2 regions of the Streptomyces sp. NPDC052301 genome follow, and region 1 is predicted to be linked to the other one. Evidence: riboswitches for the same ligand, from Rfam matches in the RefSeq annotation. Region 1 holds a riboswitch; the other holds the start of a gene.

Evidence for each region. Region 1 has a riboswitch for cobalamin ahead of ACIHEJ_RS02290 (CbtB-domain containing protein). Riboswitches for the same ligand answer to the same signal wherever they lie in the genome.
Region 2: another riboswitch for cobalamin. It lies ahead of ACIHEJ_RS14145 (cobalamin biosynthesis protein); the one in region 1 lies ahead of ACIHEJ_RS02290 (CbtB-domain containing protein).

The regions. Positions count from the first base shown of each region.
Region 1 covers NZ_JBIUBE010000001.1:553,749-569,271, reverse strand. Annotated here, with positions in the region: gene ACIHEJ_RS02345 (N-6 DNA methylase) at 1-475, opposite strand, end outside; gene ACIHEJ_RS02340 (hypothetical protein) at 763-1,272, shown strand; gene ACIHEJ_RS02335 (serine/threonine-protein kinase) at 1,351-3,357, opposite strand; gene ACIHEJ_RS02330 (hypothetical protein) at 3,999-4,463, shown strand; gene ACIHEJ_RS02325 (2-hydroxyacid dehydrogenase) at 4,753-5,796, opposite strand; gene ACIHEJ_RS02320 (histidine phosphatase family protein) at 5,822-6,427, opposite strand; gene ACIHEJ_RS02315 (FGGY-family carbohydrate kinase) at 6,424-7,938, opposite strand; gene ACIHEJ_RS02310 (FGGY-family carbohydrate kinase) at 7,931-9,475, opposite strand; gene ACIHEJ_RS02305 (DeoR/GlpR family DNA-binding transcription regulator) at 9,816-10,637, shown strand; gene ACIHEJ_RS02300 (MFS transporter) at 10,996-12,246, shown strand; cobalamin riboswitch at 12,343-12,457, shown strand; gene ACIHEJ_RS02295 ((2Fe-2S) ferredoxin domain-containing protein) at 12,516-12,914, shown strand; cobalamin riboswitch at 13,055-13,194, shown strand; gene ACIHEJ_RS02290 (CbtB-domain containing protein) at 13,230-13,451, shown strand; gene ACIHEJ_RS02285 (CbtA family protein) at 13,474-14,226, shown strand; gene ACIHEJ_RS02280 (hypothetical protein) at 14,371-14,718, shown strand; gene ACIHEJ_RS02275 (histidine phosphatase family protein) at 14,732-15,322, opposite strand; partial or broken gene ACIHEJ_RS02270 (ABC transporter substrate-binding protein) at 15,444-15,523, shown strand, end outside.
Region 2 covers NZ_JBIUBE010000004.1:676,717-692,239, reverse strand. Annotated here, with positions in the region: gene ACIHEJ_RS14165 (class II aldolase/adducin family protein) at 1-217, opposite strand, end outside; gene ACIHEJ_RS14160 (lysozyme) at 403-1,344, shown strand; gene ACIHEJ_RS14155 (anion permease) at 1,489-2,739, shown strand; gene ACIHEJ_RS14150 (hypothetical protein) at 2,775-3,002, shown strand; cobalamin riboswitch at 3,131-3,274, shown strand; gene ACIHEJ_RS14145 (cobalamin biosynthesis protein) at 3,375-4,319, shown strand; gene ACIHEJ_RS14140 (cobyric acid synthase) at 4,316-5,824, shown strand; gene cobN (cobaltochelatase subunit CobN) at 5,821-9,474, shown strand; gene ACIHEJ_RS14130 (putative cobaltochelatase) at 9,471-11,462, shown strand; gene cobO (cob(I)yrinic acid a,c-diamide adenosyltransferase) at 11,462-12,061, shown strand; gene ACIHEJ_RS14120 (cobyrinate a,c-diamide synthase) at 12,058-13,407, shown strand; gene cobI (precorrin-2 C(20)-methyltransferase) at 13,404-14,135, shown strand; gene ACIHEJ_RS14110 (ZIP family metal transporter) at 14,150-14,881, opposite strand; gene cobM (precorrin-4 C(11)-methyltransferase) at 15,000-15,523, shown strand, end outside.

The sequences.
Region 1 (15,523 bases):
CCATCAGCGTGGCCAGCGGCGGTGGTGTGGTGCTCAGTTGGCGTACATGGGTCTCGAGCCACCGCTGGAGCAGGAACTCGAACGTCGCCCGCGCCCCCTCCTTCCGCCCCAGCCTCGCCGCCTCGGCCGCCAGCTCCGCCGCCTCCGGGGTGAGCCGGGCGTGCGAGGTGCGTGCGCGGGGCGCGCGCATACGGCGGGCCGCCTCGGCGATGGCCAGCCCCGACTCGTCCCTGCTGCCCAGCGCCTCGAACCGGGGCCACAGCAGCTCACGCCCGCCGATGGTGTCGAGCTTGCCGTTGGCCCTCAGCCACTGCTCGACCTCCGCCAGGGAGAACTGCGGGCTGACGTCCGTACCGCCGATGCGCGTGGGGAAGGAGTCGTGGCGCCGCCGCCAGTTGCTCACCGCGGCGCGCCCCACACCGGCGATCCGTGCGATCTCGGCGAGGCTGACGGGTACGGCGTCCGAGGTGCTCATCGACGGTCTCCGAGGTGCTGGCGCGCCGGCATGCGGGCCGGTGGGCGTGTGCGAGGCCGGGGTGGCCATCATGAGAGGCTACTACGCCCACTGCACCCGTTGACTGTGTTCACAGTGCAACTATCGCGATCTCGTGTGTGGGAAGTGTGGAGGCGGACGAAGCGCGCGCCGGGGACCACGGCGCTCCCGATCACCACCACGCGCCCCCACGGAGCCGGATGTCGCCCATGCCAGGTGGGCAGTGACTCAGGCATAACCCAGGCCCCACAGGAGAGGATCCACCGCTCATGAGCCGACACCTGGCCCGCCCCGCCGCCCTCGCCGCTTCCGCCGCGCTGCTGGCCGGAGGATGGCTGACGGCGGCCGCGCCCTCGGCCGGTGCCGCCCCCGCGAAGTACTCGCAGGCGGCCGCCGAGCAGCAGCTGAAACGGGCCGGGATCACCTGGGTCTCGTCGGGCCGGTGCAGCGATCGGAAGAGCAGCCGGTGCACCTCCTTCGAGCAGATCAACAAGAGCACCGTCGCCGGGGTCATCGACTTCAAGAAGGCCAGCAGGTGCGCGGTGACGCTCACCGCCGGCACGGAGAGGGGACACGCCGGCGGCACGTACAGCCACTGGCACGGCTACAAGGTGGACATCAAACCGACGTCGTGCGTGAACTCGTACGTCACCCACCGGTTCCGCTACATCGGCGAGCGCCACGGTGACCACGCGAAGCAGTACAAGTCCCCGTCGGGCAACGTCTACGCCCGCGAGGGATCGCACTGGGACGTGACCTACTACCGCGGCACGCGCTGACGTCCCGCCGGTGGCGGGACCGTCGTACGCCGGTCCCGCCACCGGTGTGCCCGGGCGCCCGGGCGTCGTACCGGGTCGTCACCCGGCGGGGCACTCGGAGCGCGAAGTGGCCGTGCCCCAGCGGATCATCAGGTAGCCGGACCCGCCGATCTCCGCGACGGCGTAGCGGGAGTAGGGCCAGCTGCCGCCCGACGCGCTCTCGCGCTGGGTCACGAGGGCGCGGCAGGCCTCGCCGGCGGCCATGGACGCCCAGGACTCGACCTGCTCCTGATTCCACTGCACGTAGTCGGACCACACGTACATCACCGAGTTGCCGGTGTCGAAGCCCACCTTGATCTCGGCGTTGCCGAGGACGCGGTCGGTGCCGAGGGTCCCGCGCATCGCGTTGGAGCCCGTGATGATCTTCCTGGCGGTGCGGTCGGCGACGCGGATCTCGGTGCCGTCGGTGCTGGGGATCATCGCGTTGCCGAGGCCGTCCTCGTCCGGTTGCCAGTCCTCGGCGGTGCCCGGCTCCTGCCCGGTGTCGTCGTCGGCGGCCGACCGGCACGAGGAGTTGGCGACGAAGTCGTCCTGCCACGTCACCTGGAGGCCCTGGCCCTGCTCCTCCTTCACCAGGACGTAGTGGCGGTACGGCAGGTCCGGGTGGAGACGCAGGACGACGTCCCGTGCCGTCAGGCACATGTTCTTGGCGATCTCCGTCTCGGCGTACATGGCGCCCTGCTCGTCGGCGGTCAGCCGGTACGAGAGGTAGATCTCCCGGCGCGAGGGGGCGAACCTCACCGTGTCCGGCGTGAACTCGGCGCCGTCGCCCAGCTCCTGGGCGACGACACCCTCGTCGTGCAGGACGGCGCGTGCCACGTCGTGCTCGCCCGCGCCCTGCGCCGCCCGTGCCCGGGCGAAGGTCTGCGCGCTCGCCGATTCGCCGCTCGTGCCCTGCCGTTGCGCGGCCGGGCTCGCCGCGGGGTGGGCGGACCCCGCCGACGCGAGCGGCGACGAGGAGGCCGCCGACGCGGGCGGCCGGGGGTCCTTCCCGGTGCCGCCGGGCAGGAGGGCCACCGCCCCGCCGGCCAGGCCGCCGACCACGACGGCCGCGGCGACGACGATCCCGGCCCGCCGCATCCTCGCCCGGCTCCCGCCGGAGGGCAGCTGCCATGTGGGGTCGTCACCGGCCGGCACGTCCCAGACGGCCGCCACCATGTCCACGGCCGTCACCGTGGGCATCGCGGCGGCGTTCACCACCTGGGTGGCCTGGGAGGCCAGCAGGGCCCCGCACTCCTCGGCCGCCCGGGCGGCGGACGGGCGGTCACCCGGCTCCTGGGCCAGGGCCCGCTCGACGATCCGGCGCAGCGGTGCCGGGACCCCGTCCAGGTCCGCCTCCCCGGACATCACGCGGAAGGCCACCACGTCCGGCGCGCCGGCGCCGAACGGCAGCCGCCCGGTTGCCGCGTAGGCCACCAGCGCTCCCCAGGCGAACAGGTCGCCGGCCGGACCCGCGGTGCCCTGCCGGTACTGCTCGGGGCTGATCCAGCCCGGCGTGCCGGACATCACCCCGGTACGGGTGACGCTGGTGCCGTCGGCGGCGTGGGCGATGCCGAAGTCCAGCACCCGCGGACCGGCCGGGGTGAGCAGGACGTTCTGCGGCTTGACGTCCCGGTGCACCACTCCCGCGGCGTGGATGGAGGCCAGCGCCCCGGCCGTGGCGGCCGCGAAGGCGTACAGGCTCGCCTCCGTGAGCGGGCCGTGCGCGAGGACGTGCTGGTTCAGCGTCGGCCCCGGGACGTAGGCCGTGGCCAGCCACGGGGTCTGTGCGTCGGGGTCGGCGGCGAGCAACGGCACCAGGTGCGGCCCGGTGACCCGGGAGGACAGGTGCACCTCCCGCCGGAACCGGGCCCGGAACTCGGGTTCCTGGGCCTGCTCGGGATGGATCACCTTCACCGCCACGCGGGTGCCGTCGGCGGCGACCCCGGCATGGACGGTGCCCATGCCTCCGGCGCCGAGACGACCGACGATGCGGTAGGGGCCTATGCGGGAGGGGTCGCCGGGCCTGGCCGGCCGGACTCTTCCACCGGAGCCGTTTTCGCTCACGAAAGTCTTCCTCGGGTGAATGGTGCTGCGCTGAGGACCGGATGAGACGACGTCAGGGCCGCCGGTCCGGCTGACAGGGTCTCAGACCGACCGGTGAGTCATCATCATCGAACATGTGAACAGAGTCAATCGATGAGATTCTCTCTCCTGGACTGTTCGGTCGGGCGGCCCCGCTGTGACTGCTACGCTCGGCGTGTGTGCTCAGTTCACACATGGGCCGGCGTGCCGGGGGTGCGTCCTCAACAGCGGGTGGGGTGGCGCGTGAGCCAGGGTGACAAGGGCCTCGGCGACGGCGTTCGGCCGGTCGGTTCCGTTCGTCACTACGACGACGGACTGCATGTCCGCGTCGACGACGCCGTACGAGCTGGTCGGCCCGGAGGACTCCCACGGGTACCGGCAGGGTGACGACCTCGGCCGCTGCACCCTGTACCTGAGCAACGGCACCGCCGGGCCCGTCGACCTGGACGGCATCACCCTGCCGGTGCGCACCGGGCCGTACGGCAGGACGGGGCGTCAGGTGCGGGACCCCCGGACGGACGTCCTCGACGACGACCTCGCCGGCACCCTGCGCAAGGGCCGCCGGGCCTCCGCGACCTGGGCCTACAGCATCCCGGCGCACGGCCGCCGAGCAGGACGTCGAAGTGACGCCCGGCTGCCGTTGCTCGCCGAGGCTCGCCGCCGCGTTCCACCGGCTACTGCGCGAGATGCAGGAGTTGCAGGCCGCCATCGACGCCCCGGACGACACGCCCGTGGGCGTGGACGCGGCGAACCTCGTCTTCCTCAGGAAGACACAGTCCGCCCAGCGGGAGCGCCGCACGCAGCGGCTCGGCTTCCTGCGGAGCTTCCTCGACACCGTGCGGGTCGGCCGGGAGGCGGGGGCGCCGCGGGCGGTCCACCCCGGCGCGCTGCTGGTGCTCGACTTCGACGGGCGGACCGACGACGCCACCCTCTACACCATCGCCGAACTCCCCACGGGGGAGGCGGAGATCATCTCTCCGTCGTCGCCGCTCGGGCTCGCGCTGACGGGTCAGCCGGCGGGGCGGGAGATCACGTACGACACCCAGGACAGGACCCGTACCGTCGTCGTCCGGGAGATCCGGGCCTGACGACGGTGCCCGCGGCGCCCCCGGACCGCTCCCCGGCCGGGGACGCCGAACGGGGCCGAGCTCAGCCCGCGACCGGCTCCAGCATGCGGCTGCGCTCAACGTACGGTCATGCTGCGGAACATCTGCATCGCGTCGTTGACTTCCTTCTGGACGGATCTCTGCAGCGGGATCAGGTCCGCGACGAAGTCGTCGGAGAGAGCGAGTCGGGGCATCGGCGTCCTCGGTGACGGGTGGGCGACGGTCGGCACCAGCCTGGAGACCGCCGGCCACCCGTCCTCGGCGGTCCGTCTCAGCCGCCCGACACCTGCGGATTGGCACAGTGGGCCAGCGGCTCGCCGCGCAGGAAGCGGCCCGCCTCGGCGGCGACGATCCGGGCGGCCTTGTGGGCGACGTCGCGGCTGGCCCCTGCGATGTGCGGGGTGAGGACGACGCCGGGGGTGGACAGCAGACGCGAGCCGGCCGGTACCGGCTCGACGGGGAACACGTCGAAGGCCGCGGCCGCCAGCCGTCCCGAGTCCAGCGCGTCGCACACCGCGTCGTAGTCGACCAGGGCGCCGCGCGCGCAGTTGACGAGGACGGAGCCGCGCGGCATGGCCTCGATCTGCGCCTGTCCGATCATGCCCCGGGTCTCGTCCGTCACGCGCGCGTGCAGCGACACGATCCGGGAACGGCTCAGCAGCTCCTCCAGGGACACGAGCCGCGCGACGCCCCGCACCGTCTCCGGCCGCACGTACGGGTCGTGGACGAGGACCGTGGCCCCCATGGCGTCCAGGACCCGGGCGACGCGCGAGCCGATGGCGCCGAAGCCCACCAGGCCCACGACCGAGCCGTCGATCTCGACGCCGCAGCGCGTGTAGTCGTAGTGGTCGCCGCGCCAGGTGCCCTGCCTGAGGTCGGTGTGGACGTCACCGATCCCGCGGGCGGCGGCCAGGATCAGCGCGAGGGTGTGCTCGGCGGTGGCGACGGCGTTGCGGCCCGGGGCGTAGCAGACGGCTACGCCGTGCCGGGTCGCGGCCTCCAGGTCGGCGTTGACCGGCCCGCCCCGGCTGACGCAGAACAGCTCCAGGTCGGGGCAGGCGGCGAGCACCCGCTCGGTGAGCGGGGCCATCTGCGTCACGCAGATCCGTGCGCCGCGCAGCGCCTCGATCATCTCCTCCTCGGTGCCCGAGGCCTCGTCGACCTCGGCGACCTTGCCGAACGGGATGTGCGGCCAGGGGAGTTGCAGCTGCCGGACGTCCAGGTCGGTGCCGGCGGGCGTCGCGGCGCGCAGTTCCTCCGCGAGCAGCTCGGGCAGGACGAAGTGGTCGCCGGCGGCGAGGGCGGTGGTGGGCACGGTGGTTCTCCCGGTGAGCGGTGGATCAGCGGACGGGTGCGTTGAGGCGGAGCAGGGACGCCCGGCCGTCCCGCAGCCGCAGTTCGGTCAGGGCGCCGTTGTGCAGGGCGGGGAAGACCTGCCGGTAGTGCGCGAGGGGGATGCCGAGCAGCTCGCACAGCACCAGCCGCAGCAGGGTGGAGTGGGCGACGACGAGGACGCGCCCGTCGGGGAGCTTCCGCGCGGTCTCCCGCAGGCAGTCGACCGCGCGGGCCGCCGCCGCCGCGGGGTGCTCTCCGCCGGGCAGGTGGTGGGCGACCGGGTCGGTGAGGAAGGCGGCGAGCGCCTCGGGGAACGCCTCGGCCATCTCGGCGCGGGTCAGGCCGTCACCGCGGCCGAAGTCCACCTCGTACAGGCGCTCGTCGACCCGGGGCGCGAGACCGAGCGCGGCCGCCGCGGGCTCGGCGGTCTGCCGGGCCCGGGACAGCGGCGAGCAGAGCACGGCGTCCAGGTGCTGCCCGGCGGCCCAGGTCCCCAGCTCGGCGGCCTGCCGGCGGCCGAGTTCGGTGAGCGGCACGTCGGTGCGGCCCGCGTAGCGGTTGTCCGCGTGCCAGACGGTCTCCCCGTGGCGTACGAGCACGAAGTCGGTCACGGGACGGCCTTTCCGCGCGCGTGGTCGGCCACGGCCGGTGCCAGCCAGCCGCGGCGGACCAGCGCGTCGACGAAGTCGAGGTAGACGGGGAGCAGACGGGCGGTGCGGGCGGGGTCGGGACGGAGTTCCTCCCGCACCCGCACCATGGCGCGGGCGGCCTCGGCCGGCGTGGCACCCGAGGCGGTGGCGGCGAGCACCGCCATGCCGAGGGCGCTCTCGGCCTGCTCCGGCAGCCGGGCGGCGCGGCCGAGCACATCGGTGCGCAGCTGTGACCAGTAGCGGTTGCGGGCCCCGCCGCCGGTGAACGTGACCGGGCCGTCGACGGGGGCGCCGAGGTGGTCGAGGTAGTCGAAGCAGAGCCGTTCCACCAGCGCCACGCCCAGCAGGCAGGCGTGGAACTCCTCCGCCCTTCCGGCGGGTTCGCCGAGGACGAAGGGTTCGGCGTCGGGGGCCCGGAACGGGAAGCGCTCGCCGCCCGAGCCGACCAGCGGGTAGACGACGGCGGTGGAGCCGGTCGCGGCGGCCCGCGCGGTCAGTGTGTCGAGGTCGGCGGGGCGCGCGCCGGGGAAGCGGTGGGCGAGGACACCGGCGCCGCTGCTGGAGGCGCCGCCGGGCAGCCAGGCGCCGCCGGGCCCGCGGTGGCAGTAGACCACGCCGCCGGGATCGCGGACCAGGTGCGGGCTCGCCCCCTTGAACACCAGGGTGGTGCCCAGCACCGAGTTCCAGGAGCCGGGCGTGAGCGCCCCGGCGCCGATCTGGGCCGCGCAGCCGTCGGTCATGCCCGCGGTGACGAGGGTGCCGGCGGGGATGCCGGTCGCCTCGGCGGCCCCGGCGCAGACCGTGCCGAGGACGGTGCCGGGCGGGACGACACCGGGCAGCAGCGCCCTCGGCACGCCGAGCGCGTCGAGCTCGTCCTCGGGCCACCGCTCGGCGATCAGGTCGTAGCCGGTCTTCAGGGCGTGACTGGCGTCGCTCGCGACCTGGTGACCGGTCAGCCGCCAGGTGATCAGATCGGCCTGGTGCAGCAGACGGGCGCCGGCCGGAAGGCCCCGGCCGCCCGGCCCGGCCAGATCGTCCAGCAGCCACAGCAGCTTGGGCAGCGCCCAGGACGGCTGCATGGCGCCGTAGCCGAGCCTCTCCCACACGTCCGCGCCACACGTGTCGACGCGGTCGGTGTACGCGTCGGCCCGGCGGTCGTCGTACATCAGCCCCGGGGTGAGGGGGACGCCCGCCGCGTCGGCCAGCAGCACGGTCCCGGAGGTGGCGTCCACGGCCAGACCCCGCACCCGGCTCGCGTCGACGCCGGTGAGGGCCTCGCGGCAGGCGGCGGCGAGCGCGGCCCACCACTGCTCGGGGTCCTGTTCGTGGCGTACGCCCTCGCGCCGGCCGGTGAGCGGGCGTGAGGCGGCGCCCAGCAGCCGGCCGGTGCCGTCCACGGCGACCGCGCGGGCGCTCTGGGTGCCGAGGTCGAGTCCGAGGTGGACGGCTTCGGGTGACAGTGCGTCAGACACGCGGGGCCTCCGGGGCGCGGGCGGGAGCGGCGGCCGGCACCCCGGCGGGCCGGGCCGCGGGGGCGGGGGCCCAGCCGACGGAGCGGGCGGTGTCGCGCCAGGTGACGTAGGCGTCGTAGAGACCGTCGTAGAACGCGGCCCGTTCGGCGTCCGGCTCCCAGCCGGCGCGCATCCGGACGTACCGGGCGGCGGCGCTGTGCATGCTGCTCTCCGCCCCGGTGAGGACGAGACCGGTGAGGAACGCGCCCTTGGCGCCCAGCTCCGTGTCGGCGCTGCGGGCCGTCGGCACACCGGTGACGTCCGCGATGAGCCGGCACCAGGCGTCGCTGGCCGATCCGCCGCCGCACAGGCGCAGTTCGTGCACGTCCGTCCGGGACGCGGCCAGGCAGTCGCGGACGACGAGGGACAGCCCCTCGAAGACGGCGCGGGCGACATGGGCGGGGGTGTGGTCGAGGGACAGGCCCCAGAAGACGCCCCGGGCGTGCGGGTCGAGGAACGGGGCGCGCTCCCCGGCGGGCGAGAGGTACGGCAGGAACGCCAGGCCTCCCGCGCCCGGTTCGGTGTCGAAGGCCAGCCTGCCGAGGGCGGCGGGATCCTCGACGGACAGGGTGCGGCAGGCCCAGTCGAGGACCTCGGTGCCGGAGAGGGTGGGGAAGGCGCGCAGCACCCGTTCACGGCCGTGGTAGGCGATGTTGATGCCGCACGGTTCGCCGCGGGTGTCCGGTTCCCGGACGACGATCTCGGTGCACAGGGTGGTGCCGAGGACGGCGCACGCCTGTCCCGGGCTGACCGCTCCGGTGCCGCGGGCGGTGGCGGCGATGTCGTAGGGGGCCATGACGACGGGAAGGCCGGCGGGCAGACCGAGTTCGGCGGCCGTGTGCCGGGTGATCTCGGCGATGCGCTCGTGCTCGCCGAGGATCCGCGGCAGCAGCGGCTCGGCCCACCGCATCGCGAAGAGGTCGAGGATCTCCGGGTCGTAGGCGCCGGTGGTGTGGTCGAGGAAGGGCGCCGAGGCGTCGGACTCGTCGACGGCGCTCACCCCGGTGAGCTTCAGGAACAGCCAGCCGGCCGCCGTCAGCGCGGTACGGGAGCGCCGCAGTCGCTCCGGGTCGTGCCCGGCGAGCCAGCTGAGCACCGCGTTGGGCATGCCGCTGCAGGTGAGCGAGCCGTTGCGGCGGAACGCCTGCTCCAGGACACCGTCGGCCTGCCAGCGGGTGAGCAGGTCGCCGGCCCGCCCGTCGGACCACAGCACCGCCGGGCCGGTGGGACGCCCGTCACCGTCCACGAGCCAGCAGCCGTCGCCCTGGGCCGTGAAGCTCACCAGCCACACCGGGTCCTGGCCACCGAGCCGGGACAGGACGCCGCGCACGGTGCGGACGACCCCGTTCCACACCGCGTCCATGTCCTGCTCCGCCCATCCGGGACGGGGCCGCAGCACCTCGGTGCCGATGCGGGAGACCGCCAACTCCTGGCCCTGGTCGTCGAACACCACGGATTTGATGACCGAGGTTCCGACGTCGATGGTGAGAACCGACATGACTGCAATACCTGCCCCTTCACAAAGGCCGCGCCCACGACCCGGACCAGTTCGTCCGACCGGTCCCGCCACGTGCGGCTCGCAGAAATCAGGGAATCGCGCGCCGCGGGTGACGTCAATCGCCCCCTGGATTCGTCCCGCGGCCTGCCCCCCGACCCGTGTGAACTTCTCCGCCGGACGGGCCACTCCGGCCGGCAACCGCGCCGCTCGCAGGGACACCGGACGGGTCACAGTCCACCCCCGTCGTGTTACGTTCGTGTGGACTTCGCACGAGACTCTTCTCGCCGGTTCCGGTGTGCTCCGGCGGGAGGCCGTCCACCTGCCGGAAGGAGCGGACGCCATGACCGGCCCCGACGCCCGGACGGACGCCCAGGAGGAGCGCCGCAACCGGCTGCGTGAACTCGTCACCAGCAAGGGGTTCGTCCGCACCGCCGACCTCGCGGACCGGTTCGGTGTGAGCGTCATGACCGTCCACCGGGACCTCGACGCCCTCCAGGCCCAGGGGTGGCTGCGCAAGGTGCGCGGCGGGGCGAGCTGTCTGCCCTCGACCCAGTTCCACGGCAGCGCCGGCGAACGCCTGACGACGATGGTGCAGGCCAAGCAGCTGCTGGCCCGGGCCGCCGCCGAGGAGCTCGCACCCGGTCGGGTCGTGATGATCGACGACTCCACGACCTGCCTGAACCTGGTCCGCCACCTGTCGGACCACACGCCGATCACGGCGATCAGCAACTCGCTGCCGGTCATCTCGGCGCTGGCCCACGAACCCGGCGTGGCCCTGATCGCTCTCGGCGGCACCTACTTCCCGGCCTACGACGCCTTCATGGGCGCCCACACGGCGCACAGCGTGGAGGCGTTCCGGGCGGATGTGCTGTTCATGTCCACGACGGCGGTCACCGGCGGCCGCTGCTATCACATGTCACCCGAGACGGTGCAGGTCAAGCGGGCCATGATGGCGGCCGCCTCGCGCCGGGTGCTGATCATCGACCACACCAAGTTCGCGAACCAGGGCCTGTACGCCCTCGCTCCGCTCACCGACTTCGACCTGGTGCTCGTCGACGACGCGGCCCCGGCGGCAGAGGTTCGGCGGCTGCGGGACAGCGGGGTCGCCCTCCGCACGGTCCCCGGCGCGCCGGGCGCGCTCCGGCCGCACGGCACCTCGTGAACATCACACGGTCCTCACACGGCGCGCCGTTCCGCCCGTGTTCTCGCCCGCCACGCTGAGCTGCCACGACGCGCCCGCCCCCGGGCAGCTCACCCGACGACGGAACAACGACTTCACACCACGGGTCACACGGCTCGCGAGGTCTTTCCCCCGCCGGATTGACCGCGCCGAGGTGCGGACTTTTCATCGGTGCCACGCCGTACGGCACTCCGCTCTCCCCAATTTCCGCAAGAAGGTGGCCGCCGTGACCGTCCCCCTGCATTCCCCTTCCCGTGAGGAATCCGCACCGCCGGAACTCCTCGACCGCATTGGCATTCCGAGGGCCCTTTCCTGGGGATTTCTCGGCGTCCTGATCTTCATGATCGGTGACGGTGTCGAATCGGGATTCCTCTCGCCCTATCTGCTGCACGACGGCATCTCCGAGGAGCGCGTGGCGCTGCTGTTCACCGTGTACGGCGTCACGGCGAGCGTCTCCGCCTGGTTCTCCGGGGCACTGTCCGACCTGTGGGGCCCGCGTCGCGTGATGATGCTCGGCCTCGGCATCTGGACGGCGCTGCAGGTGGTGTTCCTCGGCCTCGCCCTCCCGGCCCACCACTACACGCTCCTGCTGATCAGCTACGGCCTGCGGGGCTTCGGCTATCCGCTCTTCGCCTACGGCTTCCTCGTCTGGGTGACGGCGGTGACCCCCAGGCACCGGCTCGGCTCGGCCGTGGGCTGGTTCTGGTTCGCCTTCACCGGCGGGCTGCCCACCCTCGGCTCCCTCGTCGCCAGTTTCACCGTGCCGTGGATGGGCACGTACCGCACCCTGTGGTTCGCGCTGGCCCTGGTGGTGGCGGGCGGCCTGGTCGCGCTGCTCCTGGTGCCCGAGCCGACGGGCAGGAGCCGGCTGGCCCCGGCGGGGGAGCGTCCGGTGGCCACGCTCCTCGGCTCGCTCTCCATCGTCTGGCGCAACCCGCGCGTCGGCACCGGCGCGGTGGTCCGCACCGTCAACACCGCGGCGCAGTTCGGCTTCCTGGTCTTCCTGCCGGTCTTCTTCACGGACACGCTGGGCTTCACGCTCACCGAGTGGCTGCGCCTGCTGTCCGCGATGTTCGCCACCAACATCTTCTTCAACCTGCTCTTCGGCCTCGTCGGCGACCGTCTCGGCTGGCAGCGCACCGTCGCCTGGTTCGGCGGGGTGGGCTGTGCGGTGACCACGCTCCTGCTCTACTACGGCACCGTGGCCTCCGGCGACGAATTCGTCCCGGCCATGGTCCTCGTGAGTCTCTTCGGGGCGACGCTCGCCGGGTACGTCCCGCTGTCCGCGCTCATGCCCTCCCTGGCACCGGAGCACAAGGGCCAGGCGATGTCCGCGCTCAACCTCGGCGCCGGGGCCAGCACGTTCGTCGGCCCCGCCGTGGTCGCGCTCTTCCTCGGGCCGCTCGGCGTCCAGGGCGTGATGTGGATCTTCGCCGGCCTCTACCTGGCGAGCGCCGCCATGACCCTCTTCCTCACCCTGCCGGACACGCCCGCCGAACCCCGCGTCCCCGCCACGGCGCCGGCCCGGAGCGGCACCAAGGTCCAGCGGCGCCCGTCGGCCGAGCCCCCATGGACACCGGGGACTTCATGAAGCGGTCGCGGAACTCCGCCGCGGCACGGTCGCGGTGGACGCCCGGACCGGCGCCGGATGACATGATGACCGATGAACACAAGGCGACGGCGGTCCGAGGAAGCCGGTGGAAATCCGGCGCGGTCCCGCCACTGTGACCGGTGGGCGCGTTCAACGGGCCCCCGCCCGGAGCCGGGCGGGGGCGCGTGCGGCCCCGGGAGCCAGGAGACTCACGCGGTCGCCTCCTCGAGCGACACCGGGGCGGATCTCCCCGGGAGGGGAGCGGTGCCGTGCCCGAGAGGCCGACGGAAGAGACACCGGGCGAGGCCGTGGAGGACGGCGGGCCGGTGCCGTGCCGGGTCGTCGTCTGCCGGGACTGCTGCTGCGGCAGCCCCAAACTGCCCGGGGTCGATCACGCGGCCCAGACCGCACGGCTGCGGGCGGCGGTGCCGGTGCGCGTGTCGGAGTGCCTCGACGTGTGCGACCAGGCCAACGTCATCGTCGTCCGGCCGTCCGCCGCCGGCCGGGCCGCCGGTGCGCGGCCGGTCTGGCTCGGACTCGTCAACGACCCGGACGCCACCGAGGACATCGTCGCCTGGGTACGTGCCGGTGGCCCGGGCGTGGCTCCCCGGCCCGACATCCTCGACCTGTACGCCTTCACCCCACCGCGGCGCACGGTGCGTCCCTGAGGAACGGGAGGGATCGCGCCACGAACCGTACCGCCCGTGGAGAAGCGGCCGTTGGCATTCCGGCACCGCCGGCCCGCCGGACGCTCCGCCCCGCCCCGAGACGAAGATCACGCCAGGGGGACGCGGTCTTGGCCGGGCCCGCACACCGCGGTACGGTCGGTCCGATATCGACGACGGCGAGACGGAAGCCGGTGGGAATCCGGCACGGTCGCGCCACTGTGTGCAAGCGCCCCCGGGCGGCTTGTGAGTCAGACCCGTGGCCGTCGTCCTGTGCACCACCGAGATGGGACGCGAACTCCCAGAGGAGGTTCTGCCATGGCGCAGACCGTCGCCCGGCCGACTGCCACCACCCCCGCCGTTCCCGCCACGCTGCCGCTGAAGGCGATAGCTCCCTGGGCGGTCTTCTTCGGCATCCTGATGCTCGTCCTGCTGTACTTCGTCGGCGCCGAGCAGGGCGCCACCTCCGTGTTCAACGGCACGGACGTCCACGAATGGGTGCACGACGCCCGCCACCTGCTCGGCTTCCCCTGCCACTGACGCGAGGGACGCCGCGACTCCCATGAATTCCGCAACGGTAAGAAACCTCCTCGTGCGGGGCATGCTCGCCGGCCTGGCCGCCGGCGTGCTCGCCCTGGTCGCCGCCTACCTCCTGGGTGAGCCGAACGTCGACAAGGCGATCAGCTTCGAGGCGGCGCACTCCCACGAGCACGAGATGGAGGTCGTCTCCCGCTCCCTGCAGTCCACGGCGGGCCTCGCCACCGGTGTCCTCGTGTACGGGGTCGCCTTCGGCGGCATCGCCGCGCTCGCGTACTGCGTCGCGCTCGGCAGGGTCGGCCGCTTCGGCCCGCGGGCGACCGCGCTGCTGCTGTCCGGCAGCGCGCTGCTCGCCGTGTACGTCGTACCGTTCCTGAAGTACCCGGCCAATCCGCCGTCGGTCGGAGACCCCGACACCATCGGCAAGCGGACCGCCCTGTACTTCCTGATGATGCTGCTCAGCGTCCTCCTCGCGGTCGCCGCCACCATCCTGGGCAAGCGCCTGGCGCCCGGCCTCGGAACCTGGTGGGCGACCGTGGTCGCGGTGGCCGCCTTCGCCGTCGTGATCGGCCTGGCCTACGCGTTCCTGCCGGTCGTCAACGAGGTGCCCAGGGACTTCCCGGCCACCCTGCTGTGGCGGTTCCGGCTCTCCGCACTGGCCGTCCAGGCCGTCCTGTGGGGCGGATTCGGCCTGCTCTTCGGTGAGTTGGCGGAGCGGCAGCTCAACCCCGAGTCCGCGACGGCCCCGTCCGGGCGGACGGTTCCCGCCTCGAACTGACGGTTTCGGGACGCCAGAGGGCCCTTCGGAACCATCCGGGGGCCCTCTGGCGTTCTCCGGGCACCGACGCGATCGGTCACGGACAGGGCACGAGCCACCGGCCGATCAGCGCGGGGACCACCGAGCCGAGGAGCGGAGGACCGAGTGGCCAGACATCTCCAGCCGCGCCGCATCACCCTCGCGGGCCGTGAGGCGGTCGCTCTCACCGTCGAGGAGTACGAGCAACTGATCGCCAGCAGGCGGCAGATCGGCGGCCAGAGCGCCCGGGTGCGGGTGCTCGCCCAGCAGGCGAAGCGGACCGAACAGCTCCTCCGGGAGCTGGAGACGCTCGTGCACGCCCCGGCGGACTGCCGCGAGCGGACACGCGCAGCGCCGACACCGTGCCCGGCGCCCTGCGCCACGGGAAGGGCGACGGAGCCGGGCGGGGGCGCCGCATGCCTGCGCTGCGCGATAGCGGCACTGCTGCGCAGGCACCGGGACGCCACCTCCTGAACCACCCGCGTCCTCAGCCCACCGAGGCGGTGGCCGACCGGGGCAGCGGCTGCCCCAGACGCAGATTCCACCGGCCGGCCCGGCCGCTGAGTTCCGTGGCCGTCAACGGCGCCACGTCCAGCCGCCAGAAGGAAGTCGGGGGCAGGCCCAGGACCTGCACGACCGCGGCCCGTACGACCTCCGGCTCGACCACGGCGACCGTACGCCCGTCCGTGTCCTGCGCGGTGCCGAGCCAGCGCCCCACCCGCTCGCACACGTCGCGCACCGACTCACCGCCGTGTGCCGCCCAGCCGGGGTCGGCGAGCCAGCGGCCCACCGCCGCCGGGTCCGTCGCCGCCACCTCCTCCAGCGTGCGGCCTCGCCAGTGGCCCACGTCCAGGCCCGCCAACTCCGGTGTCTCCACGCCGTCGAGGCCGAGCGCGGCCGCCGTCTGCCGGCAGCGCGCACTCGGCGACGCGACCACCCGCGCGGGCGCGCGCAGCGATCCGGCGGCCTCACGGGCGCGGGTCGCGCCGACCTCGTCGATCGAGTCGCCGTCGTAGAAACGGGCCTGCCGCAGCGACGGGCTCGTCGCGGGCGAGACGAGGGTGACGCGACTGGTCACGGGGCTGCTCCTTCGGTCACCGTCAGGGTCTTCGTCCCATCCTCTCCGATCACCTGACGGGCACCACACGGTTCGTCCGGAGCTCGGCCCCCGTGTACCGAGTGGATCCGGGAGTTGGCCGATGCGTTCTCGAGTGCGGGGCGGTGCGGCGGCCGTCGCGCTGGGCGGCCTGCTGGTGGCGGGGTGCGGCGGCGGGGGGAC
Region 2 (15,523 bases), on a different contig from region 1:
GGCGTCCGTCGAGGTCGACTCCGGTCAGGTCGTCGGGGGTGAGCCGGTCGTAGGGGACGCCCGACGGGGTGACGAGCACGAGGTCTCCGACGCGTGCGGAGACGTTGCCCGAGGTGCCTACGACCAGTCCGTCGGCGACCGAACGGCGTGCCGTCGCGACCAGTTCCGCCCAGACCCGCGCGTGCTCCGTGTCCCCGTGCCACCGCTGTTCAGCCATGCCCGCGATCCTGCCAGCCGAAGGTTCCGGGGGCGGACCGGTCGTCCGCATCGGGCCGGAAGTCGTGCCACCGAACGGGCGGATGTCGGGGCGAATCACCACGCGTCTACGCCGATCCGGTGAGCGCCCGACCTTCAATGGTCCCTCTTGCCCGCCGGACACCGTCCGTCACCCCGGGGAGACACATGGCCCGTGAACGCACCCCTGCCCGTCGCCGCGCAGGTGCCCTCGCCGCGGCCACGGCGGCGCTGGCCCTGACCGGCACCGCGACTCTCCAGACCGGAACAGCGACCGCCCTCACGGGCACCGCGACCACGCTGACCGGCACCGCGACGGCTCAGTCCGGCACCGCGGCCACCGTGACCGGCACCGCGACCGCTTCCACCGGCACCGCGACCGCCCCGACCGGCGCCGCGGCCGACCGGTCCGTCCTGCCCCCCTGGGCCGGGGCCGTCACCGACCGGTCCGACCTGCCCGCCCGGGCCGCGCGCCCGCCCCGGGGCCCCGACGTGTCGTCCTACCAGAAGCACGTCGACTGGCCGGCGGCACGCACCGAGGGCGCTCGGTTCGTCTACGTCAAGGCGACCGAGTCCACGGACTACCGCAACCCCTACTTCCACCGGCAGTACACCGGCGCGCGCACGGTCGGCCTGATCCGGGGCGCGTACCACTTCGCGCTTCCGGACCGGTCCTCCGGCGCCCGCCAGGCCGCCTACTTCGTGCGGCACGGCGGCGACTGGCGGGCGGACGGCTGGACCCTGCCGCCCGCGCTCGACATCGAGGACAACCCGTACAGCAGGGAGCTCACGTGCTACGGGCTGGGCCAGGGGAGGATGGTCCGCTGGATCCGCTCCTTCAGCGACGAGATCGAGCGGGAGACCGGCCGCCGCCCGGTGATCTACACGACGACCCGTTGGTGGCGGCTCTGCACCGGCGACAGCCGCGCCTTCTCCACGACGCACGCCCTGTGGATCGCCCGGCACGGCACCTCGCGGCCGGGGAAGCTGCCCGGCGGATGGCGGTGCTGGACGTTCTGGCAGTACGACACCGACGGCGGGCTGCCGGGTGACCAGAATCTCTTCAACGGGTCGGCGAGCCGGCTGCGGGACTTCGCGCGAGGCCGGTAGCCCAAGGGGCGCCTGGGGCCACCGGTCCAAGCGGAACCGCACCCACGCGTTGCCGACACCGCGACGCCTGCCTCAGTTCATCTTCCGTTCACCCAGGTTGCCTACGTTCATCCAGCCAATGACCTCGAACGATTGCCTGGGTAAATGGAAAGCTTCTCGCTGATCCTCGCGATTGTGGTGGTAACCGCACTCGCGTTTGATTTCACGAACGGTTTCCACGACACCGCCAACGCGATGGCCACCACCATCTCGACAGGCGCCCTGAAGCCCAAGATCGCGGTGGTCATGTCCGCCGCGCTCAACCTGGTGGGCGCCTTCCTCTCCGTGGAGGTCGCGAACACGATCTCCAAGGGTCTCGTCGACGAGACCGGCATCCGGCCCGAGGTCATCTTCGCCGCCCTGGTCGGCGCGATCCTCTGGAACCTGCTGACCTGGCTGGTGGGCCTCCCCTCCAGCTCCTCGCACGCCCTGATGGGCGGTCTGATCGGCGCCACCGTCGCCTCGGCCGGCTTCGGTGCCGTGCACGGCGACGTGCTGGTCACCAAGGTGCTGCTGCCGGCGGTCGCCGCGCCGGTCGTGGCGGGCGTCGCCTCGATGCTGGCCACCCGCTTCTCCTACGGCGTCGGCGGCAAGGCCGAGGGCGAGGCCACCCGCAAGGGCTACCGCGCCGGGCAGATCGCCTCCGCCGGCCTGGTCTCCCTGGCCCACGGCACCAACGACGCCCAGAAGACGATGGGCATCATCACCCTCGCGCTGATCGCGGGCGGCGCCATCGCCCCGGGCTCCAACCCTCCCACCTGGGTGATCCTCTCGGCCGGCCTGGCCATCGCGCTCGGCACCTACATCGGCGGCTGGCGCATCATCCGCACCATGGGCACGGGCCTGACCGAGCTCGAGCCGCGCCAGGGCTTCGCCGCCCAGACCAGTGCCGCGACCGCCATCCTGGCCTCCTCGCACCTCGGTTTCTCCCTCTCCACCACGCACGTCGTCTCCGGCTCGGTGATGGGCGCGGGCCTCGGCCGCAAGGGCGGGGTGGTCCGCTGGTCCACCGCGACCCGCATGGCCGTCGCCTGGGTGCTCACCCTCCCGGCCGCCGCGCTGGTCGGCGCCGGCGCCGAGTCCGTCACCGACCTCGGTGACTGGGGCACCGCCGTCGTCGCCGTCTTCCTGGTCGCCTCGAGCGCCGCGATCTGGAAGATCTCCCGGCGGGAGGTCGTCGACCACACCAACGTCGTCGCCGACACCGAGGAGCCGGCCGGCGTGGTGACCACCGCCATCGCCGCGGTGACCCCGCCTCCCGCGGGCCAGATCACCGAGGACCTGAAGGCCACGATCGCGGCTCCGGCCCCCGCCGAGCCCGCGGCCCCGGCCGTCCCGCCGGCCGCCACCGTCTGACCCCGGTCACCCCGGTTACTGAAGGAAGCATCCCCATGAAGATCGACTGGGCGGCCCTCGGCTCCGTCTTCGGCGTCAGCCTCGCCTTCACGGTGGGCCTGGTGGCCCTCTTCACCCTCGGCATCAACGGTCTGGCCCGGCGTGAGAAGGCCGCCGCCCAGGGCGACTCCGCCGCCCTCGCCGTCACCGGCGCCTACGTCTGCTTCGCGGCCTGCGCGGCGGCGGTGGCGTACGGCATCTACCTGATCGTGGCCAAGGCCTGATCGAGCATCACGAAGGCTCCCCTCCGTCGGCGACGGAGGGGAGCCTTCGCCGTGCCCAGGGGCCACGGACGCCCCACTGTGTGGGGATCGGCACACTCTCCCCGTCCAGGTCAACGGCAAGTTGACGGCCCTTCCGGGGCCGTGGTGGACTGCCCACGCCATGTACGGCGGCAGGAGAGGAAGCCGGTGCGAATCCGGCGCGGTCCCGCCACTGTCACCGGGGAAGAACTTCCCGGGAGCCAGGAACTCTCACCGCCGAATCTCGTCGAACCAGGGCGCGGACACCCTGAGTGAGGACCTGTATCGCCATGCTCGGCTGCCGTTCGAGGACCACTACCAGGCGCACTCCCGCTCCCACGGCCGGCTGAGCCGATGGGTGCCGATCGCTCCTACGCGTACGGCGCCGCCGCCGGCCTTCTCGGTGACCTGCTCCTCGGCGATCCGCGCCGCGGGCATCCGGTGGCCGTGTTCGGGCGGGCGGCCGCGGCCGTGGAACGCGCGTTGTGGCACGACCACCGCGGCTGGGGTGCGCTGCACACCGCCGTGTGCGCCGGAGGCGCCGTCGCCCTCGGCTCGGTGGCCGCACGCGCCGTACGCCCCTCCTCCGCCGCCTCCGCCGCGCTGACCGCCGCGGCCACCTGGGCCGTCGTCGGCGGCACCTCGCTGGCCCGCGAGGCCCGCACGATCGGCCGCGCCCTCGAAGCCGGGGACGTCGAGGCCGCCCGGGCCCGGCTGCCGCACCTGTGCGGCCGGGACCCGCAGGCGCTGGACGCCGACGGGATCGCCCGGGCCGTGGTCGAGTCCGTCGCCGAGAACACCTCCGACGCCGTCGTGGGCGCCCTGGTGTGGGGTGCCGTGGCGGGCGTGCCCGGGCTGCTCGGGTTCCGCGCCGTCAACACCCTGGACGCGATGGTCGGTCACACGTCGCCCCGCCACCGGCGCTACGGCTGGGCCTCCGCGCGCCTGGACGACGTCGCCGGCTGGCCGGGGGCCCGGCTGACCGCCGTGCTCGCCGCCCTCGCCGGCCCCGATCCCCGCGGTGCCGTACGGGCCTGGCGGGACGACGCGGCCAAGCACCCGAGCCCCAACGCCGGTCCCGTCGAGGCGTCGTTCGCGGGGGCGCTGGGGGTGCGGCTGGGCGGCACGCTGTCGTACGGCGGCCGGGTCGAGCACCGCCCCGTGCTCAACGGAGCGTCCGGACGCGCCGTTCGGGTCACCGACATCGACCGGGCCGTACGGCTCTCCCGCCGCGTCGGCCTGCTCGCGCTCGGCGTCACCGTCGCCGCGCGCCGACTCGTGAAGGGACGTGGGAAGTGAACGGGGGTCTCCTCGTCGCCGGCACCACCTCCGACGCCGGCAAGAGCGTCGTGACGGCCGGGATCTGCCGGTGGCTCGTGCGCCAGGGCGTCAAGGTCGCGCCCTTCAAGGCGCAGAACATGTCCCTCAACTCGTTCGTCACGCGGGAGGGCGCGGAGATCGGGCGGGCCCAGGCCATGCAGGCCCAGGCGTGCCGGATCGAGCCGACCGCGCTGATGAACCCGGTGCTGCTGAAGCCGGGCGGCGAGCAGAGCAGCCAGGTGGTGCTGCTGGGCAAGCCGGTCGGCGAGCTGAGCGCGCGCGGCTACCACGGCGGGCGGCAGCAGAGGCTGCTCGGCACGGTGCTGGACTGCCTGGCCGAGTTGCGGGGCACGTATGACGCGGTGATCTGTGAGGGGGCGGGCTCGCCAGCGGAGATCAATCTGCGCCGGACGGACATCGTGAACATGGGGATCGCGCGCAACGCGCGGCTGCCCGTGCTGGTGGTGGGGGACATCGACCGCGGGGGCGTCTTCGCCTCCTTCTTCGGCACGGTCGCCCTGCTCTCCCCGGAGGACCAGGAGCTGATCGCCGGCTTCCTGGTGAACAAGTTCCGCGGCGACGTCTCCCTGCTGGAGCCGGGCCTGGAGATGCTGCACGGCCTCACCGGACGGCGCACCTACGGCGTCCTGCCGTTCCGGCACGGGCTCGGCATCGACGAGGAGGACGGACTGCGTGTCTCGCTGCGCGGCACCGTCCGCGAGTCCACCGTGGCCCCGCCCGTCGGCGAGGACGTGCTGCGGGTCGCCGTGTGCGCGATCCCGCTGATGTCCAACTTCACCGACGTGGACGCGCTGGCCGCCGAACCCGGAGTCGTGGTGCGGTTCGTGGACCGCCCGGAGGAGCTGGCGGACGCGGACCTGGTCGTCGTACCGGGCACGCGCGGCACCGTACGGGCGCTCGAGTGGCTGCGCGCGCGGGGCCTCGCCGACGCACTCGTACGGCGGGCCGCCGAAGGGCGCCCGGTCCTCGGCATCTGCGGCGGCTTCCAGATCCTCGGCGAGCACATCGAGGACGAGGTCGAATCGCGCGCCGGCGCGGTCGACGGGCTCGGGCTGCTGCCCGTGCGGGTGCGGTTCGCCCGCGAGAAGACCCTCACCCGGCCGGTGGGCGAAGCCCTCGGCGAGCGGGTCGAGGGGTACGAGATCCACCACGGGGTGGCCGACGTCCTGGGCGGTCAGCCCTTCCTGGACGGCTGCCGGGTCGGCCAGACCTGGGGCACCCACTGGCACGGTTCGCTGGAGTCGGACGGCTTCCGGCGGGCCTTCCTGCGCGAGGTGGCCGCCGCCGCGGGCCGCCGCTTCGTGCCCGCGCCGGACACCTCCTTCGCCGCGCTGCGCGAGGAGCAGCTCGACCGGCTCGGCGACCTGATCGAACAGCACGCGGACACGGACGCGCTGTGGCGGCTCATCGAGTCGGGCGCGCCGCAAGGACTGCCTTTCATCCCACCGGGAGCGCCCGCATGAGCACAGTGTTGTTGTTGTCGACCGCCGACACGGATCTGCTGGCGGCCCGGGCCTCCGGCGCGGACTACCGCATCGGCAACCCGACCCGGGTGGACGTCGCCGGGGAGCTGCCGGGCCTGCTCGACGGCGCGGACCTCGCCGTCGTACGGCTGCTGGGCGGCAAGCGCGCCTGGGAGGAGGGGCTGGCCGCGCTGAAGGCGGCCGGGATCCCCACCGTGCTGCTGGGCGGCGAGGCCGTGCCGGACGCCGAGCTGATGGCCGAGTCGTCCGTGCCGGCCGGTGTGGTGGCGGAGGCCCTGAAGTACCTGGTCGAGGGCGGCCCGGCGAACCTGCTGGAGCTGTCCCGGTTCCTGTCGGACACCGTGCTGCTGACCGGCGAGGGGTTCGAGGAGCCACGGAAGATGCCGGAGTACGGCGTCCACGGCTCGTACGAGGTCCGAGACGGCCGTCCGACCGTGGGCGTGCTCTTCTACCGGGCGCACGAGCTGAGCGGCAACACCGCCTTCGTGGACACCCTGTGTGCGGCGATCGAGGCGAAGGGCGCCAACGCCCTGCCCGTCTACTGCGGTTCGCTGCGTGGCGCGGACTCCGGGCTGTACGAGCTGCTGGGCCGGGCCGACGCGCTGGTCGCGACCGTGCTCGCGGCCGGCGGCACCCACGCCTCGCAGGCCTCGGCGGGCGGTGACGAGGAATCCTGGGACATCGGCGCGCTGGCCGACTTGAACGTCCCCGTGCTGCAGGGGCTCTGTCTCACCTCCTCGCGGGCCGCCTGGGCGGAGTCGGACGCCGCCCTCTCCCCCATGGACGCGGCGATGCAGGTCGCGATCCCGGAGTTCGACGGCCGGCTGGTCACCGTGCCGTTCTCCTTCAAGGAGCAGGGCCCGGACGAGGTCCCGGTGTACGTGGCCGATCCGGAGCGGGCCGCGCGGGTGGCCGGGATCGCCCTCGGGCACGCGCGGTTGAAGCACAAGCCGAACGCCGAGAAGAAGATCGCGCTGGTCTTCACCGCGTACCCGACCAAACACTCCCGGGTCGGCAACGCGGTCGGCCTGGACACGCCCGCGTCGGCGGTGCGGGTGCTGGACGCGCTCCGGGACGCCGGGTACGCGCTCACCGAATACCCCTCCGGCGGCGACGAGTTGATCCACCGGCTGATCGAGGCGGGCGGCCACGACGTCGAGTGGCTCACCGAGGACCAGCTGGCCGCCGCGCCCGCGCGGGTGCCGCTGGCGGACTACCGCGCCTGGTTCGGGAAGCTGGACCCGGAGCTGCGGGACGCGATGACCGAGGCGTGGGGCGAGCCGCCGGGCAGCCTGTACGTCGACGGTGAGGACATCGTGCTCGCCTCCCTGCAGTTCGGGAACGTCGTCGTGATGATCCAGCCGCCGCGCGGCTTCGGCGAGAACCCCATCGCGATCTACCACGACCCCGACATGCCGCCCTCGCACCACTACATGGCGGCCTACCGCTGGCTGGAGAACAGTTTCGGCGCGGACGCGATCGTGCACATGGGCAAGCACGGCACGATGGAGTGGCTGCCGGGCAAGGGCCTCGGCCTGAGCGCGGGTTGTGCCCCGGACGCCGTCCTCGGCGACCTGCCGCTGATCTACCCGTTCATCGTGAACGACCCCGGCGAGGGCACCCAGGCCAAGCGGCGCGGCCACGCCACGGTGGTGGACCACCTGGTGCCGCCGATGGCCCGCGCGGACACCTACGGCGACCTGGCCAAGCTGGAGCAGCTGCTCGACGAGTACGCGCTCGTCTCCGACCTGGACCCGACCAAGGCCCCGGCGGTGCGCGCCCAGATCTGGACGCTGGTCAAGGCGGCCGAGCTGCACCACGACCTGCATGTGGCCGAGCAGCCGGACGACGACGAGTTCGACGAGTTCGTCATGCACATCGACGGCTACCTCTGCGAGATCAAGGACGTGCAGATCCGCGACGGCCTGCACATCCTGGGCGGCGGTCCGGTGGGCGAGCCGCGCGTGAACCTGGTGCTGGCCGTGCTGCGCGCGTCCCAGGTCTGGGGCGGACAGGCGAACGCCCTGCCGGGGCTGCGGTCCTCGCTGGCGGCGCACTTCGGGCTGGACGAGAAGGAGCTGCTGGGCGAGCCCGGCGCCCCGGTGAAGGTGCCGGTGGAGCTGACCGACCTGGTGGCGGGGCCGGCGCGTACCGCCTCCGACGCGATCGACCTGCTGGAGCAGCTGTGCCGGCGGATCGCGGAGGGCATGGAGCAGCGGGCCTGGGAGCGCGCGGCCGTCCCGGCCGTCCTGTCGGACGTGCTCGGCGCCGAACTGCCGGCCGCGCTCGCGGTGCTGGAGTTCGCCTGCGACGAGGTCGTCCCGCGGCTCGCGCGGACCACGGACGAGATCGGGCACATCCTGCGGGCGCTGGACGGCGGTTACGTCCCGGCGGGTCCGTCGGGCTCCCCGACCCGCGGCCTGGTGAACGTCCTGCCGACCGGCCGGAACTTCTACTCCGTCGACCCCAAGGCCATTCCGTCCCGGCTGAGCTGGGAGGTCGGGCAGTCGCTGGCCGACTCGCTCGTGCAGAGGTATCTGCAGGACACCGGCGCGTACCCGCGGTCCGTCGGCCTCACGGTGTGGGGCACGTCCGCGATGCGCACCCAGGGCGACGACATCGCCGAGATCCTGGCGCTGCTGGGCTGCCGTCCGGTGTGGGACGACGCCTCGCGCCGGGTCACCGGCTTCGAGGTGGTCCCGCTCGAGGAGCTGGGCCGTCCGCGCATCGACGTCACGGTCCGTATCTCCGGGTTCTTCCGGGACGCGTTCCCGCACGTGGTCGGGTTGATCGACGACGCGGTGCGGGCCGTGGCCGAGCTGGACGAGCCGGCGGAGCGGAACTTCGTGCGGGCGCACGCCGACGAGGACATCCGCGAGCACGGCGACCGGCGGCGCGCGACGGCCCGGATCTTCGGCTCGAAGCCGGGCGCGTACGGCGCCGGCCTGCTGCCGCTGATCGACGCCCGCAACTGGCGCTCCGACGCGGACCTGGCCGAGGTGTACGCCGTCTGGGGCGGCTACGCCTACGGGCGCGGGCTCGACGGGCGGGCGGCGCGCGGCGACATGGAGACCGCGTTCAAGCGGATCGCGGTCGCCGCGAAGAACGTCGACACGCGCGAGCACGACCTGGTCGACGCCGACGACTACTTCCAGTACCACGGCGGCATGGTCGCCATGGTCCGGCACCTGACCGGCGCCAACCCCGAGGCGTACGTCGGCGACAGCGCCGTACCTGACCAGGTGAAGACCCGCACGCTCGGCGAGGAGACGCACCGGGTGTTCCGGGCCCGCGTGGTCAACCCGCGCTGGATGGCGGCCATGCGCCGGCACGGTTACAAGGGCGCCTTCGAGATGGCGGCGACCGTGGACTACCTGTTCGGCTACGACGCCACGGCGGGCGTGGTCGACGACTGGATGTACGAGAAGCTCAGCGCTGAGTACGTCTTCGACCCGGAGAACCGGGACTTCATGAAGACGTCCAACCCGTGGGCGCTGCGCGGCATCACCGAACGGCTCCTGGAGGCGGCCGACCGCGGCCTGTGGGCGGAACCGGACGCGGACACGCTGGAGCGGCTGCGCGCCACCTACCTGGAGCTGGAAGGCGACTTGGAGGGCGACGACCAGTGACCACCCCCTTCCCTTTCACGGCCGTTGTCGGCCAGGACGACCTGCGGCTCGCGCTGCTGCTGAACGCCGTCTCGCCGGCGGTCGGCGGGGTGCTGGTGCGCGGCGAGAAGGGCACGGCCAAATCGACGGCCGTGCGCGCGCTGTCGGCGCTGCTGCCCGAGGTGGCCGTGGTCCCCGGCTGCCGGTTCTCCTGCGACCCGGCGGTACCGGACCCGTCCTGCCCCGACGGTCCGCACGAGCCGGGGCCGGGCGCGCACCGGCCCGCCCGGATGGTCGAGCTGCCCGTCGGCGCCTCCGAGGACCGGCTGGTCGGCGCCCTGGACATCGAGCGGGCCCTCGCGGAGGGCGTGAAGGCGTTCGAGCCGGGCCTGCTGGCCGACGCGCACCGCGGGATCCTGTACGTCGACGAGGTCAACCTGCTCCACGACCACCTGGTCGACCTGCTGCTGGACGCGGCGGCGATGGGTGCCTCGTACGTGGAGCGCGAGGGCGTCTCCGTGCGGCACGCCTCGAAGTTCCTGCTGGTCGGCACCATGAACCCCGAGGAAGGCGAGCTGCGCCCGCAGCTGCTGGACCGGTTCGGGCTGACCGTGGAGGTCGCCGCCTCGCGGGAGCCGGACCAGCGGGTCGAGGTGGTGCGGCGCCGGCTGGCGTACGACGACGATCCGGCCGGCTTCGCCGCACGCTGGGCGGAGGAGGAGGCCGCCGTACGGCAACGCATCGTGGCGGCACGTCAGTTGCTGCCGCAGGTGCGGCTGGGCGACGGCGCGCTGCGGCAGATCGCGGCGACCTGCGCGGCCTTCGAGGTGGACGGCATGCGCGCCGACATCGTGATGGCGCGTACGGCGACCGCGCTGGCCGCGTGGGCCGGGCGGACCGACGTGCTCGCCGAGGACGTGCGGCAGGCCGCGCTGCTCGCGCTGCCGCACCGCAGGCGCCGTAACCCCTTCGACGCGCCGGGGCTGGACGAGGACACGCTGGACGAGACCCTGGAGCAGTTCTCCGGGGAGGACGAGGGCGACGACGATCCCGATCCCGACGGACCCGGCGGGGGCGGCGGCCGGCCGCAGCCCGACTCCGGCCCGCAGGGCGGCGGAGACACCTCCGCCCGCCCGGAGGCCGGTGAGGGCGGCGAACCGCAGACGTCCGGTTCCCGGGAGCAGTCGGCCGTCCGGGCCGCCGAACCCTTCCGTACCAAGGTGCTGAGCGTCCCCGGGATCGGCGAGGGCGCCGCAGGGCGGCGGTCGCGGGCCCGCACCGAGCACGGGCGGACGACCGGCGCCCGGCGGCCCCGGGGCGCGCTGACCAAGCTGCACCTGGCCGCCACCGTGCAGGCGGCGGCTCCGCACCAGCGGGCGCGCGGCCGGTCCGGGCCGGGGCTGGTGATCCGCCGGGACGATCTGCGGCAGGCGGCCCGGGAGGGGCGTGAGGGCAACCTCGTGCTGTTCGTGGTGGACGCCTCGGGGTCGATGGCGGCGCGGCAGCGGATGAGCGCCGTGAAGGGCGCCGTGCTGTCGCTGCTGCTCGACGCCTACCAGCGGCGGGACAAGGTGGGGCTGGTGACGTTCCGCGGGTCCGGTGCGGAGGTGGCGCTGCCGCCGACCTCGTCCGTGGACGCCGCCGCCGCGCGGCTTCAGTCGCTGCCGACCGGTGGCCGTACGCCGCTGGCGGCCGGGCTGCTCAAGGCGCACGAGGTGCTGCGCGTGGAGCGGCTGCGGGACCCGGCGCGGCGGGCGCTGGTCGTGCTGGTGACGGACGGGCGGGCCACCGGCGGCCCGGAGCCGGTCGCGCTGGCCGGCCGCGCGGCTCGGCTGTTCGCGGCCGATCAGGTCGCCTCGGTGGTCGTGGACTGCGAGTCGGGGCCGGTGCGGCTGGGGCTCGCCGGGCAGCTCGCGGGTGAGCTGGGCGGTACGGCGGTGACGCTCGACGAGTTGCGGGCGGACTCGATCGCCGGGCTGGTGAAGGACGTGCAGAGGAGGGCCGCGTAATGCCGCAGGGACAGCCGAGTGTGGTGCCGGACGACGGTCTGACGACCCGGCAGCGCCGGAACCGGCCGCTGGTAGTGGTGCACACGGGCGTGGGCAAGGGAAAGTCCACCGCCGCGTTCGGGCTCGCGCTGCGTGCCTGGAACCAGGGGTGGCCGATCGGGGTGTTCCAGTTCGTCAAGTCGGCGAAGTGGAAGGTCGGCGAGGAGAACGCCCTGCGGGTGCTCGGCGCCTCCGGCGAGGGCGGGACCGTCGACTGGCACAAGATGGGCGAGGGCTGGTCCTGGGTCCAGCGCGACGCCCAGATGGACAACGAGGAGAAGGCCCGGGAGGGCTGGGAGCAGGTCAAGCGGGACCTGGCCGCCGAGACGTACCGGTTGTACGTGCTGGACGAGTTCGCCTACCCGATGCACTGGGGGTGGGTGGACACGGACGAGGTCGTGGACGTGCTGCGGAACCGGCCCGGTACCCAGCACGTGGTGATCACGGGGCGCAACGCCCCGGAGAAGCTGGTGGACTTCGCCGACCTCGTGACCGACATGTCCAAGGTCAAGCACCCCATGGACGTGGGACAGAAGGGCCAGAAGGGCATCGAGTGGTGACATCGTCGGTGCCTCGGCTGGTCGTCGCCGCGCCCTCCTCGGGCAGCGGCAAGACCACCGTCGCCACGGGGCTGATGGCCGCGTTCGCCGCGCGGGGACTCGCCGTGTCCCCGCACAAGGTCGGGCCGGACTACATCGACCCCGGGTATCACGCGCTGGCGACCGGGCGGGCGGGGCGCAACCTGGACGCGTACCTGTGCGGTCCTGAGCTGGTCGCTCCGCTGTTCCTGCACGGGGCGCGGGGGTGCGACATCGCCGTCGTCGAGGGCGTGATGGGGCTGTACGACGGGGCGGCGGGCGAGGGCGAACTCGCGTCCACCGCCCATGTGGCCAAGCTGCTGCGGGCGCCGGTGGTGCTGGTCGTGGACGCGTCGTCGCAGTCGCGGTCGGTGGCGGCGCTGGTGCACGGGTTCGCCTCCTGGGATCCGCAGGTGCGGGTCGGGGGCGTCATCCTGAACAAGGTGGGGTCCGACCGGCACGAGTCGCTGCTGCGGGAGGCCCTGGACGCGGCGGGGGTGCCTGTTCTGGGCGTGCTGCGGCGGGTTGATCAGGTGGATACGCCGTCCCGCCATCTGGGCCTGGTACCGGTCGCCGAACGGCGCTCCGACGCGATGGACGCCGTCGGGGCGATGGCTGCGCAGGTGGAGCGCGGGTGCGACCTCGACGCTCTGCTGGGACTGGCACGCAGTGCGGGAGACCTGTCCTGCGCTCCGTGGGAACCTCCCGTGGCCACGACGGGGACACGTGAAGTGGTCGCCGTCGCCGGCGGGCCCGCGTTCACCTTCTCCTACGCCGAGCACACCGAACTGCTCACCGCCGCCGGTGCCGAGGTCGTTCCCTTCGATCCGCTGCGGGACGAGCAGCTGCCCGAGGGAACGGCCGGGCTGGTCATCGGGGGCGGATTCCCCGAGGTGTACGCCGGTGAGCTGTCCGCCAATGAACCCCTCCGCAAGGCCGTCGCCGAACTGGCCCTGAGCGGCGCCCCGGTGGCCGCCGAGTGCGCCGGTCTGCTCTACCTGTGCCGCGAGTTGGACGGGCAGCCCATGTGCGGGGTGCTCGATGCCACCGCGCGGATGACGGAACGGCTGACCCTGGGCTACCGGGACGCCGTGGCGGTCGGGGACAGTGTGCTGGCCGTCGCCGGGACGCGGATGCGGGGGCACGAGTTCCACCGCACGGTCGTCGAGCCCGGGGCCGGGTCCGCCCCGGCCTGGGGGGTGCGGGGTCCCGTGCGGCGGGTCGAAGGTTTCGTACAGCAGGGCGTGCACGCGAGTTATCTGCACACGCACTGGGCGTCGCAGCCCGGTGTCGCCCGTCGGTTCGTGGAGAGGTGCCGGACGTCATGAGCAGCAGGCTGGTCGGAGTCGGGGTCGGTCCCGGGGATCCGGAGCTGGTGACCGTCAAGGGGGTCAACGCCCTGCGCGCGGCCGATGTCGTCGTCGTCCCCGTGATGGACACGGGCGAGCGGGGCCGGGCCGAGGCGACCGTGTTGCACTACGTGCCCGAGGACAAGGTCGTCCGGGTGGTGTTCGCGTTGAACGAGCGGACCGACCGGGCGCGCCGGGAGGCCGCGTGGGACGCGGCGGGCGAACGGGTCGCCGGGCTGCTGCGGCGGCACGCGTGCGTCGCCTTCGCCACCATCGGCGACCCCAACGTGTACTCGACGTTCACCTATCTCGCGCAGACGATCATCGAACTGGTGCCGGGTGTCGTGGTGGAGACCGTGCCCGGCATCACCGCCATGCAGGATCTCGCGGCGCGCTCCGGTGCCGTGCTGACCGAGGGCACCGAGCCGCTGACGCTGGTGCCGGTCACCGCGGGGTCGGCCGTGCTCAAGGACGCCCTGGCCGGGCCCGGGACCGTGGTCGCGTACAAGTTCGGGCGGCAGGCCGCCGAGGTCGCCGAGGTGCTGGCGGAGACCGGGCGGCTCGGGGACGCGGTGTGGGGGTCGGCGCTGGGGCTGCCGGAGGAGTCGGTGCGGCCGGCCGCCGAGCTGGACGGGGCGCCGTTGCCGTACCTGTCGACGCTGATCGCCCCGCCCCGGCGCGACGGCGGGCGGGGCGGGAAGCTGTGACGCGGCGGACCCGGTCAGGCGGAGAGGCCGACCACCAGCCAGATGAACGCGGCGCCCGCCACCGTGCACAGCAGGGTGGAGCGCGCCGGGTGCTCGTGGTGGGCCTCGGGCAGGATCTCGGCGGCGGCGAGGTAGAGCAGGACGCCGCCGAAGAGACCCAGATAGCCGCCGAGCACCCGTTCGGGGATGTGGAAGAAGGCGGTCGACAGCGCGCCCAGCAGGGGTGCGCAGGCGTCGGCCACCAGCATGCCTATCGCCCGGCGGCGCGCGTTGCCGTACAGGCTCGTGATGGTGAAGGTGTTGAACCCGTCGGCGAAGTCGTGGGCGATCACGGCGAGCGCGACGGCCGCGCCCATGCCGCCGCCCACCTGGAAGGCCGCGCCGATGGCCACGCCGTCCATGGCGCTGTGTCCCACCATCGCCCCGGCCGCCGTCAGGCCCACCTCGGGCGCCCGGTGGTCGTGTCCCTCGGCGCCGCCGTGCGCGGCCTGCCGGGCGGCCAGCGTGCGCTCCACCAGATGGGCCAGGAGGAAGCCGGTCACGAACAGCAGCAGGGCGGCGGGTACGCCGAAGACCTTGCGGCCGGCCGCGGCGAGCGCCTCCGGCAGCAGGTCCAGGCCGACCACGCCCAGCATCAGACCGCCGGCCAGGCCCAGGACCAGGTGCCGACGGTCGGTCACGCGCTGAGCCGTCCAGCCGCCGGCCAGCGTCATCAGGAACGCGCCGAGCGCGACGAAGACCGCCATAGGCCCTTGCTATCCGATGGAGGCGGCTTCGCGCACATCCGGCGCCTCCCGCACTCCCCCACATCCTGACATTCCGCCCGTTGCTGACGTGTGTTCCCGTACGAGAGGACCCCTTCCCATGGCCGATGCCCCCACCGGCAAGGTGACGTTCGTCGGTGCCGGCCCCGGCGCCGCCGATCTGCTGACGTTCCGTGCCGCACGCGCGATCGCCGAGGCGGACGTGGTGATCTGGGCGGCGAGCCTGGTCCAGGCCGAGGTCCTCGAGCACGCGCGCGAGGACGCGGAGATCCTGGACTCGGCGACCATGTCCCTGGAGGACGTCGTCGCCGTCTACCGGCGCGCCCGCACCGAGGGCCTGAAGGTCGCGCGCATCCACTCCGGCGACCCGGCGCTGTGGGGCGGGACGCAGGAGCAGCTGGACCGGTGCGCGGACCTGGAGATCGCGACCGAGGTCGTGCCGGGCGTCTCCTCGTTCTCGGCCGTGGCCGCGCTCGCGCAGCGCGAGCTGACCGTCCCCGAGGTCGCGCAGTCCGTGGTGCTCACCCGGCTGGGCGGCGGCAAGACGCCGATGCCGCCCGGCGAGGAGGTGCGCGAGTTCGCCCGGCACGGCACCACCATGGCGGTCTTCCTGTCGGCGGCACG